DNA from 3 places in the Frankia umida genome. Region 2 is predicted to be linked to each of the others. Evidence: riboswitches for the same ligand, from Rfam matches in the RefSeq annotation. Region 2 holds a riboswitch; each other region holds the start of a gene.
The links. Region 2 has a riboswitch for cyclic di-AMP ahead of MXD59_RS00505 (transglycosylase family protein). Riboswitches for the same ligand answer to the same signal wherever they lie in the genome.
Positions count from the first base shown of each region.

Region 1: another riboswitch for cyclic di-AMP. It lies ahead of MXD59_RS01115 (transglycosylase family protein); the one in region 2 lies ahead of MXD59_RS00505 (transglycosylase family protein).
Region 3: another riboswitch for cyclic di-AMP. It lies ahead of MXD59_RS07305 (C40 family peptidase); the one in region 2 lies ahead of MXD59_RS00505 (transglycosylase family protein).

Region 1 covers NZ_JALKFT010000001.1:283,221-286,490, forward strand. Annotated here, with positions in the region: gene fbaA (class II fructose-bisphosphate aldolase) at 1-655, shown strand, start outside; cyclic di-AMP (ydaO/yuaA leader) riboswitch at 1,563-1,793, shown strand; gene MXD59_RS01115 (transglycosylase family protein) at 1,801-2,481, shown strand; cyclic di-AMP (ydaO/yuaA leader) riboswitch at 2,989-3,134, shown strand; gene MXD59_RS01120 (transglycosylase family protein) at 3,137-3,270, shown strand, end outside.
Region 2 covers NZ_JALKFT010000001.1:136,023-139,292, reverse strand. Annotated here, with positions in the region: gene rlmB (23S rRNA (guanosine(2251)-2'-O)-methyltransferase RlmB) at 187-1,248, shown strand; gene MXD59_RS00505 (transglycosylase family protein) at 1,426-1,806, opposite strand; cyclic di-AMP (ydaO/yuaA leader) riboswitch at 1,809-1,956, opposite strand; gene MXD59_RS00500 (peptide deformylase) at 2,474-3,270, opposite strand, start outside.
Region 3 covers NZ_JALKFT010000005.1:193,013-196,282, reverse strand. Annotated here, with positions in the region: gene corA (magnesium/cobalt transporter CorA) at 1-184, shown strand, start outside; gene MXD59_RS07310 (hypothetical protein) at 467-853, shown strand; cyclic di-AMP (ydaO/yuaA leader) riboswitch at 1,240-1,418, shown strand; gene MXD59_RS07305 (C40 family peptidase) at 1,544-2,515, shown strand.

The DNA of each region.
Region 1 (3,270 bases), 150 kb from region 2:
CATGTGGGACGGCTCCGCGGTCGAGCTCGAGGAGAACCTCAAGATCGCCGAGGAACTGCTCGCGGACGCGACCGCTGCCCGGATCGTCCTCGAGGTCGAGATCGGGGTGGTCGGCGGCGAGGAGGACGGTGTCGTCGGCGCGATCGACGAGAAGCTTTACACCACCCCCGGTGACATGTGGCGGACCGCCGAGGTTCTTGGCTCGGGTGACAAGGGCCGCTACCTGCTCGCCGCGACATTCGGCAACGTCCATGGCGTCTACAAGCCCGGCAACGTGAAGCTGCGCCCCACGATTCTTCGGGACGGCCAGGACCACGTCGCACAGAAGCTGGGCCTTGCGGCTGGTTCCAAGCCGTTCGACCTTGTCTTCCACGGTGGTAGCGGTTCGGACCTCAGCGAGATCCGGGAGACGCTGGACTACGGCGTCGTCAAGATGAACGTGGACACCGACACCCAGTACGCATTCACCCGCCCCATTGTGGACCACGCCTTCAAGAACTACGACGGTGTCCTCAAGGTGGACAGCGAGGTCGGCGTGAAGAAGGCCTACGACCCACGAACCTACGGAAAGCTTGCCGAAACGGGCATGGCCGCCCGAGTCGCCCAGGCCTGTGAGGACCTGCGCTCCACCGGCCGTTCGCTCGGGAAGGCCTGACCCAGACAGGAAGGCCCGACGAACCAGCCGGGCTCCATCCATCCGGGGCGGGACGGCCCCGGGCGGGAGAAACAGTCCCGCACCGGAGTCACCGCCCAGAACCGCCGGTCCCCCAGTTGCCGCTCGCGACTGGGGGACCACTGCGTTGCGACACCGTCATCTCGGTCACGGAACCGTCATCTCGGCACATCGAGGGCACCGCCACCGTGCTCCATCGCGGCCAGACGGTTCCGCCCAAAGCCTCCGGCCGTGCCGGATAGGCATGACAGCGCCATGGCCGACCCATGGGGCTCGGACCACCCGCCCACCTACCAGCCAAACGCCACGACCTCTCTACGCAGCGTCAGATCCGTGGCGGCGGGGCCGCCCGGCCGCGTCCCCGGACAGGCGACATGGACCGGACATCCCACCCGTCAGAGTCCGCAATCCGCCCCGAAGCTGTCACGCAGAGACATGATCGATTTACTTTGCGAGACCAAATCACAGCCATGTAACAAGCCGGTTGCAGATCATTGCGTATCTCACAGCTGCCCACGCATCGACCAGCATCGGCGTATTGCCATGTCGAACCCCATCAAGGCAGAATCTGCACACAAAGCCATCAGTCGGATACGGCCGCACATCGCGGCGTGTCGGCGACCAGGTGACGCGTTCGACATAAATCATTACGCTCCGCCCATCGTGCCCCATCGGCAAACAGCGTGAGCAGGCGCGCACAAAACGGCCATTCGAAGATGTCGCCAGGTTGATGAGCGGGCGCGCACGCGCGTTACCAGCCAATGCACCCCATCACCAAGCAGCCACGCCGAGTGTGCTGTTGGTCACGCACCCTATTCAATGCTTGGCGACTCGCCGGACGGCGTGGTTATGGTCATCGCCGTGCCGAACGACAACGTGCGGCATTCGTCGGGCGGCACGCCGAATCCTGCCCCCGACCGGCGATTTCTCCGTCACCATGTGGCAGGAACGGGGGAACCATCTCCGAGCATCGAAAGGATTCGATGCTCTAGGGGTGAAGTCATGCGTCGCCAGACCGGCCGTGGTTTCGGTCTGTGCGCGTCCCAGGATGTCCCTGGCATGACCGGGCAGTTCCCAGCCCGAATCCGACAGCTCACCTCGCAGGCGTGGGGAAGGACTACACATACATGTCCGACGCACGTACCAGTGGCCGACAATGGAGCGCCGGCACCCGTATACGGGCGCGGGTTCTCATGGTTGCTCCAGTTCTCGCAGCGGCGGTCGGCGGCTCACTCGCCGTCGCCGGTCCAGCGCAGGCGGCGACCACATGGGAAGGACTGCGGCAGTGCGAGTCCGGCGGTAACTACACGACGAACACCGGCAACAGCTACTTCGGGGCGTACCAGTTCTCGGCCGGCACCTGGCGCAGCCTCGGCTACACCGGCCTGCCGCACCAGGCCGCACCCGCGGTCCAGGACGAGGCCGCGCTGCGCCTGGCCCAGCGTTCCGGCTTCGGGCAGTGGCCGGTCTGCGGCCGTGGCATGGGCACGGCGCAGCTCGCCGGCGGCTCCTCGTCCGGCGCGGCGGTGCAGGCGTCCCGCACCGCGCAGCGCGGCGCGCTGACCGTCGCCCCCGCGGCACTCTCGACGCCCTCGTACACCCGTACCCTCTCGACCGCGCTGGCCGGGCAGAACCGCGCCGACGTACGAGCCTGGCAGGCGCGGATGAGCCAGATCGGCTACCCGCTCGTCCCAGATGGTCATTTCGGCCCACGCTCCGCCGCTGCCGCCCGCGCGCTGCAGTCCGCCAGGGGTCTCGCCGCCGACGGTGTCGTCGGACCGGCGACATGGCACGCCACCTTCGGCTGAGCCACCCGCCGCACCGCACTGAGCCGGACGCCACCCACAACGCGTCCTTGGACCGGTTGCGACGCCGCCATCCGGCACCATCCGCATCTGGTCCGACCCGCCCGGGGCATGGGGACACAAGCCCCGGGCGGCGCCAGCCGTCCCACCCCGGCCGCACAGGCCGGGCAGCGTGACGCCACGACCCGACCGGTCCCCCCGCACAGCCCGGACGATCTCCGGCGCGCGGGAGTCAACGGGCCGGTCGGGCGCACCACCCCCCACCGGGGCACCCCGAGCACCGAGGTACTACCCGGCCAACCCTTCGGGTACACGGGAGCGACCCCTGAGGTGCACCGGTGTTCCACGATCGGGCGGCCCGTCCGGGCCACGCCTTGTGCGTGGGTCGCCCGGTTGCCACGAACCACCCCGGTTTGCACGGCCTGGACCGGTATCGCTAGAGTGCCGCTCACTCGCCATCAGGCGATGCCGTCGGGACGGACGCCGAGTCCTGCCCACTGTCCAGGCGGCTGGCCGAGCGCACCGACATGGGCAGGAGTGGGGGAACCACTACCGGGCGTCTCCGGACGTCCTTGGGGTTAAGTCGGCTCACGCCGGCCGGGCCATCCCAGTCCGAACCCGACAGCTCACCCCGCAGGCGACACGGGATTGGACTGACATGCCGTCAGCACGGCGTGGAGGTAAGCACCGGGCAGCGCAGGCCCCCTCGGCTGCGACCCGTATCCTGCGCACCACCGGCGCGGTCACCGCCCTGGTGGGCAGCGGCCTCGCGGTCACCGCGGTCGGCGCCAG
Region 2 (3,270 bases):
AGATACCGTGGGCACATGGTCGTCTCACGTCCGCGCGGGGCATCCGTGTCGGGATCACCCGTATCCGGATCACCCGAGACCGGATCGTCCGTCGCCGGATCGCCCAGGAGCGGATCGCACTCGTCCGCAAGCGGCTCACATCCGGGAATGTCCTCGTTCGGTGCGTTCACCCCGGGGTGGTGCTGAATGGCCGGCGGTGGGCGTCGCGGCGGCGGCGGGATCGCCCGTGGCGGGCAGGGCGGGCGGGCCGGTAAGGCCGGTTCGCACCGCAAGGGAGCGGCGGGTGGCAGCGGCGGGCAGGGTCGGCGGGCGTTGGAGGGGCGGGGCGCGACCCCGCCCGCGCACCTGCGGCCCGGCCATCCGGCCCAGCGCCGGGCCGCCTCGGCGGCGAAGGCGGCGACCGATCGTGATCGGCCCGCCCCACGCGATGGCGAGGGCCCGCGGGGTGCGGGTGCGCGCGGGCGGCGCGGCGGTGAGGACGACGAACTCGTGGTCGGTCGCAACGCCGTCGTGGAGGCGCTGCGCGCCGGGGTTCCGGCCACGACGCTGTTCGTCGCCGCGGGCCTGGATTTCGACGAGCGTCTCGACGAGGCCCGCCGGCTGGCGACGCGCCGCGGCATCTCCGTCGTCGACTCCGCGCGGCCCGATCTTGACCGGTTGTGTGGCACCGCCCCGCATCAGGGGCTGGTGCTCGCGGTGCCGCCCTACCGCTACGCCCATCCCGATGACCTGCTCGAGCGGGTCCGGCCCGGTGCGGGCGGATCGGCGCGTTCCGGCTCCACCGCGGCTGGCCTGGTGGTCGCGTTGGACGGGGTGACCGACCCGCGCAACCTCGGTGCGGTCGTGCGCTCGGCGGCGGCCTTCGGCGCGGACGGTGTCCTGCTGCCCGAGCGGCGCGCCGCCGGGATGACCGCGTCCGCCTGGAAGACGTCGGCCGGGGCCGCGGCGCGGCTGCCCGTCGCCCGGGCCACCAACCTGACCCGCACCCTGACCGCCTACGCCGAGGCGGGCCTGTTCCTGGTGGGGCTGGCCGCCGACGCCGCACTGAGCCTGGACGAGCTCGCCATGGCCACCGACCCGCTGGTCCTGGTGGTCGGCTCCGAGGGCCGGGGTCTGTCCCGGCTGGTGGAGCAGCGCTGCGATGTGACGGTGCGGATCCCGATGGTCGGCGCGGTCGAGTCGCTGAACGCCGGTGTCGCGGCCGCGGTGGCCCTCGCGGAGATCGCCCGCCGCCGACGCGGCGCCTGAGCCCCGCACCGCGCACGGATCAGGCCCCGCCCCCGGGAGGAGGGGCGGGGCCTGATGTGCCGCGCGCTGGGTCGCGTCGCCTCGCGCCGGTCGGCTCACGATCTGTCGAGCACGATCCGATCGATCATGTGCGGATCAGAACCGGCCGAGAGCGGATGTCGGCGCGGTGTCGGGGCCTCAGATCCGGTGACCCCAGCAGGGCTTCGAGGCGTACCACGGGCTGGTGCCGGCCTGCGCGTAGAGCTTGCGGGCCATCTGCCACTGCTCGCCGACACTGGCGTGCTGCGGCAGGCCCCGGCCACCGAGACCGTGCCAGGTGCTGGGCAGGAACTGGAACAGGCCGCCCGCGCCGATGGAGTTGACCACGTGGGGATTGCCACCGGACTCGCAGGGAATGACGGCGCGCAGGAAATGGTCCGCGTTCGGGGCGGCGCTGGCCGGCTGGGAGAGCGCCAGCCCACCGCCCACGGAGGCGGTAAGGGTGGCGGCGAGAACGGCGGCACGAGTGCCAAGCTTGATCCGGTTGAGGCCCCGACCGAGCGTACGAGCGTTGGACATAGATTGTCCTTCCCCACGCCTGCGAGGTGAGCTGTCGGGTTCGGGCTGGGAATGCCCGGCCACCAGTGGCGGCTTCACCCCAAGGACGTCTGCCTTCGACGCCCGGAAGTGGTTCCCCCGTCCCTGCCACAGGTTTGGTTCCTACCGGGCGGGGGCAGGATTCGGCGTGCCACCCGGCGTCTGCCGTCACTCGACGACATGGCTACGAACATAGCTGGGCGTGACCGGGGTAAATCAAGGGTCCGTGAAGATGGCCACAATACCTTCCGGATTATCGCTTCGATCTTTTCCGCCGATTATCGCGCGGGCGCCTGCGCTCGATCCTAGTCGGCTCTGCCAGGGCATTGGAACACCGATTTTGAATTTGTTCCGCCACGCTGGCGAAAGAATAACACGGTCTGCTCGGTGTCCGGTCTCCCTGCGTGCCGTGAACTGCTTTCCGTGACACCCTGGTGGCATTCGGGTTCGCCCATTCACGAAGACGCTCGTGTGCCCGGAATAATTTCCGTATCGGGTGGGGCTTCATGAACTGTACGTTGTTTACGGGTACGTCCGCCATAGTGGGCGGTATCGCTTTTTTCGGACTTGGGCGTGCGGCCACAGCCGGTGTCCGCTCGGGTGGCCGCCGGCCGACCCGACCGGCCTGACGGTCACGCGTAGTGGCGGATCAGGGGGTGTAGGTCCAGGCCGAGCCGGTGCCGCGGTACTGCTCCACGGGGATCGGGGCGCTGCCGGGCCGCATCCGTTCGGTGTAGAGCCGGCCGACCAGATGGTCGATCTCGTGGCCGACCAGGCGGGCGAGGCCCTGCCGGTAGACGGTGATGCGCCGGCGTCCGGAGATGTCGGTGTGCTCCACGTGCAGCTCCAGGGGCCGGGGGACGAGCCCGCGGACGTCGAAGAAGCTCAGGCAGCCCTCGTACTGCTCGTCGGTCTGCGGCGAGGACTCGATGACCCGCGGATTGAGCAGGGTGAGGATGTCCGCGTCGGCGGAGCGCACGATCGCGGCGGCCCGGTTGATGCCGATCTGTGGTGCGGCGATCCCCATGCCCTTACCGAAGGTGTGCAGGGCGGAGACCCGCTCCATCGCCGAGGACAGCTCGGCGACCACGCGCCGGGCGTCCTCGGCCTCGGCCGGCAGATCAAAGGAACGGGCCGGCTGCGCCAGCGCCGGATCATCGGCCTGGACGATGCCCGCCGCCGTCATCTGTTCACTGGGCCGTGGACCGACGGTCTCACGCTGCTCGCCGGTATCCGGATTCCGACCGTCGGAGACAGCCCGGAAGTTCCATTCCAGCCGATACCGGGCGTGCAGTGGCGGATTGCTGGTCGACCAGGTGAAGATCCGCCGGTCGCCTTCGTCCACCCGGGCGATCGCGGTCCGGAACGCGAACGCGTCCGCGGTCATCGAGGTCTCCATTCCCCAGACCACCGGGTCGACCTGAGCGGGGAAGTCCAGGACGACCG
Region 3 (3,270 bases), on a different contig from region 2:
GCGGCGGATCAGCGCCTGGGTGGCGATCGCCGCCGTTCCGACCGCGCTCGCCGGAATCTACGGAATGAACTTCGAGCACATGCCCGAGCTGCGCCAGACCTGGGGTTATCCCGCGGTCCTGAGCGTGATGGTGGTCGCCTGTCTGCTGCTGTACCGGGCGTTCAAACGTAACGGCTGGCTTTAGCCGGCCCGAAAGTGACCTGCGTCATTGACGCCGGCCGGGAACCGGTGCCCCGCAGCGCATGCCCATACAAATAGCGCCCAAACCGCCGGTACGCCGCAAAACACGCAGCCAGCCGGTGGTCCATGGTTCATTTTTACTATCAGTTGACAGTGCCGACGTATCCGTACGATGGGTTACATTCGGTCGTCGCCGTCGGCTACCGTAACCATCCGTGTCGGAGCGACCGGGCCTCGTCTCCGCGGCTCGGCACAGCCCCCGATCCCCCACCCCCCAGGGGAGCTCATGCCCTCGTCTGACCCCGCCCGGCGAGCGACCACCCCCATGCCCGACCGCGGTGATCTGATCGTCGAGCTGGTCGGCCGCCTGGAGGTCCTCGACGGCCTGTTGAGCCGGTTGGAGGAAGCCGAGCGTCAGGCCAAGGACGCCAGCGAGTTCCTCGCCCGCACGCGCGACTGGCAGGAGGAGACGGTCCGCACCATCCAGGAGGAGCGGGCCCGGATGCGCCAGCGCCAACGCGCCCTGGACGCGCTCGCCGACCGTGCCCGCGCCGCCGTCGCCTCCCTTGCCCACCAGCGTTCGTTGCCCGGCGAGGTCCAGCTGCTCGCCCTCGAACTCCAGATGCTCGACACCGCCGGCTTCCTCTCCCGCCGCGGCCGGACCCCCCGTTGACGCACCCCTCGGATCTGCCTGATGGGCATGAACCACGGCCCGGGCGGCCCGCTGCACGGCCCCGGCTCCGCGGTTACCGGGTGCGACCGAGGCCGTGTCCACCTGTGGGTGTCCAATCGGGGCGACCCGGCTGCGGACACCCGGTTCCACGACGTCACGGCATCGATCCGGGGGTTGGCGACCACCTCCCATCCAGGCGTTTTCGCGTGCTGGGACAGCCTGATCGGCTCGGCCAGGCGGCACTTGTGGTGGCCCGGGCGCGGGCACTTCAGTGCACACTGCCTGTAGTTGGGAGGAGCTAGTGTTTACCCGCACCATCCGAGTGGACTAGTCTCACGCCGACGAAACGACAACACCGGGCCGAACGCCGAATCCTGCCCCCGGCCCCGGTGTCCCCTCCGAGTCGTCATCTGGGGCAGGAGCGGGGGACCCATCCTCCACACCGGCCAGCACCGAACCGCGGTGCCGGCCTAGGGGTGAAGTCCGCAGCGTGAAGGTCACGCCGCGGGCCGGGCAGCCCAGCCCGAACCCGACAGCTCACTTCGCAGGCGTACGGGAAGGAATACATCGTTGTCCGCACAAAGCGTGCAGCTCGACGAAGATTCACGCGTCGCGGGTCGCGGCCGTCACCGTGCCCCGTCCCCCACGCCGGTCACCCGTAGTCGGGGCCGGGCGCGTGCCTTCGCCGCGATGACCACCGGGACCGTAGCGGTCTCCGGAGTGGCCCTGGCTGGCTGTGCCACCGACGTCCACGCCGACCAGGCGCGCGACGAGTCGACGAACACCGCCCCGGTCACTCTCGCCGCGCAGATCGGCTCGCGAGCCGCCCTCGGCGGCAGCATCGCCGCTGCGGCGATCAGCTCCGACGGTTCCGTCGGCACCACCCTGACCACCACGACCGTCGACGCACCGCCCCTGGCGGGCAAGGTGCAGGTCGGCCTGCGGGTCACCAACCCGAACGTGACGGTCACCCCGAACGAGCCCGTGGACATCGGCTTCTCGCTGTTCAACGAGGCCACCCACGAGCCGCTGGCGAACCAGCTCGTCAAGGTGCAGGTCAAGCTGCCCACCGGCTGGGCGACCTTCAAGCACCTGTACACCAACGACCAGGGCTACACGTCGTACACGGCCCGGGTGCTCACCACGACGAACGTCACCGCGATCTTCGACGGGACGGACGCCCTCCAGTCGGCGCACTCGTCGAACGACGCCACCCTGCAGGTCGCGCAGCCCGCCCCGGCGGCGGCCTCGCGCACCCGCGGTGCGATCATCGACAACGTCTCCGTCGACGTGGACGTCCCGCTCCCGGCGAACTCCATCGGTGAGAAGGCCGTCTACCTGGCCTCTCTGCAGGCCGGCAAGCCCTACGTCTACGGTGCCGACGGCCCGAGCTCGTTCGACTGCTCCGGGCTCGTCCAGTACGTCTACCGGCAGCTGGGCAAGACCCTGCCGCGCACGACGGACGCCCAGTTCGCCGCCACCACCCGGATCTCCATGTACAACAAGCAGCCCGGAGATCTGATCTTCCTGGGTACGCCCGGCAACATCTACCACGTCGGCATCTACGCCGGCAACGGCAAGATGTGGGTCGCCCCGCACACCGGCGACGTCGTGAAGCTCCAGTCGATCTACACCACGTCGTACTACGTGGGCCGGATCTGACGACACCTTCGCCACCGCTTCGTCCGAGCCGGGCCCAGCGGCCACCCTCCCGCACGTCCCGAGGGTAGCCAGCAGCCTTTCCTGGACCTCGCGGCGCCTGCCGTGGACACGACCCTGACCTGGACGACTGACGCCGCCCGCGACCACCCCCCTCCGGCCGCGGTCAGGTAGCAGCCGTACACGTCCACGCGTCGGCACGTTTCGTACTTCTGGACACGTTCGGCACCATCCAGTGCCCTGGTCGGGCATGCTCCCCCGACCGGTCGTCCGGCAGCAGCACGCTGCCCTTACCGGGTCACCATCGTCGCTGACCCGGCCACACCCCAACCTGGCCGCTGATGACCCCGGCCATGCGACCGCCCCTCCCCGCCCGGCCGGCCATCGCCATGCCCTTGGCACCTGGCCCCAGCCGTACCCCGACCAGTCACTGCCGCACTCGACCGGTCGCCCCGCACCTGTCTGGCAGGAGCCGTCTGTTCCTTCCGGCCGGACGGACGTCAGATCTGCCCCCCCACGGGCGGCCGGGCCGCTCGGCGGCCGCCCCCCCCCCCCCCCCCCCCCCCCCCCCCCCCCCCCCCCGGGGGCGCCCCCCGGGCCTCCCATCCCCACCGGCCCACGTCCGGCCTTCTCTCCTGCGCCGACCCGCGTCCGGCCTTTCCCCTGCGCCGGGCCTCGTCCGACAGTTCTCTTCATCCGCCAGCCCACGTCTGACGGGGCGGACGGACAGGCCGGACGGGAAGGCCGGGGACGGGAAG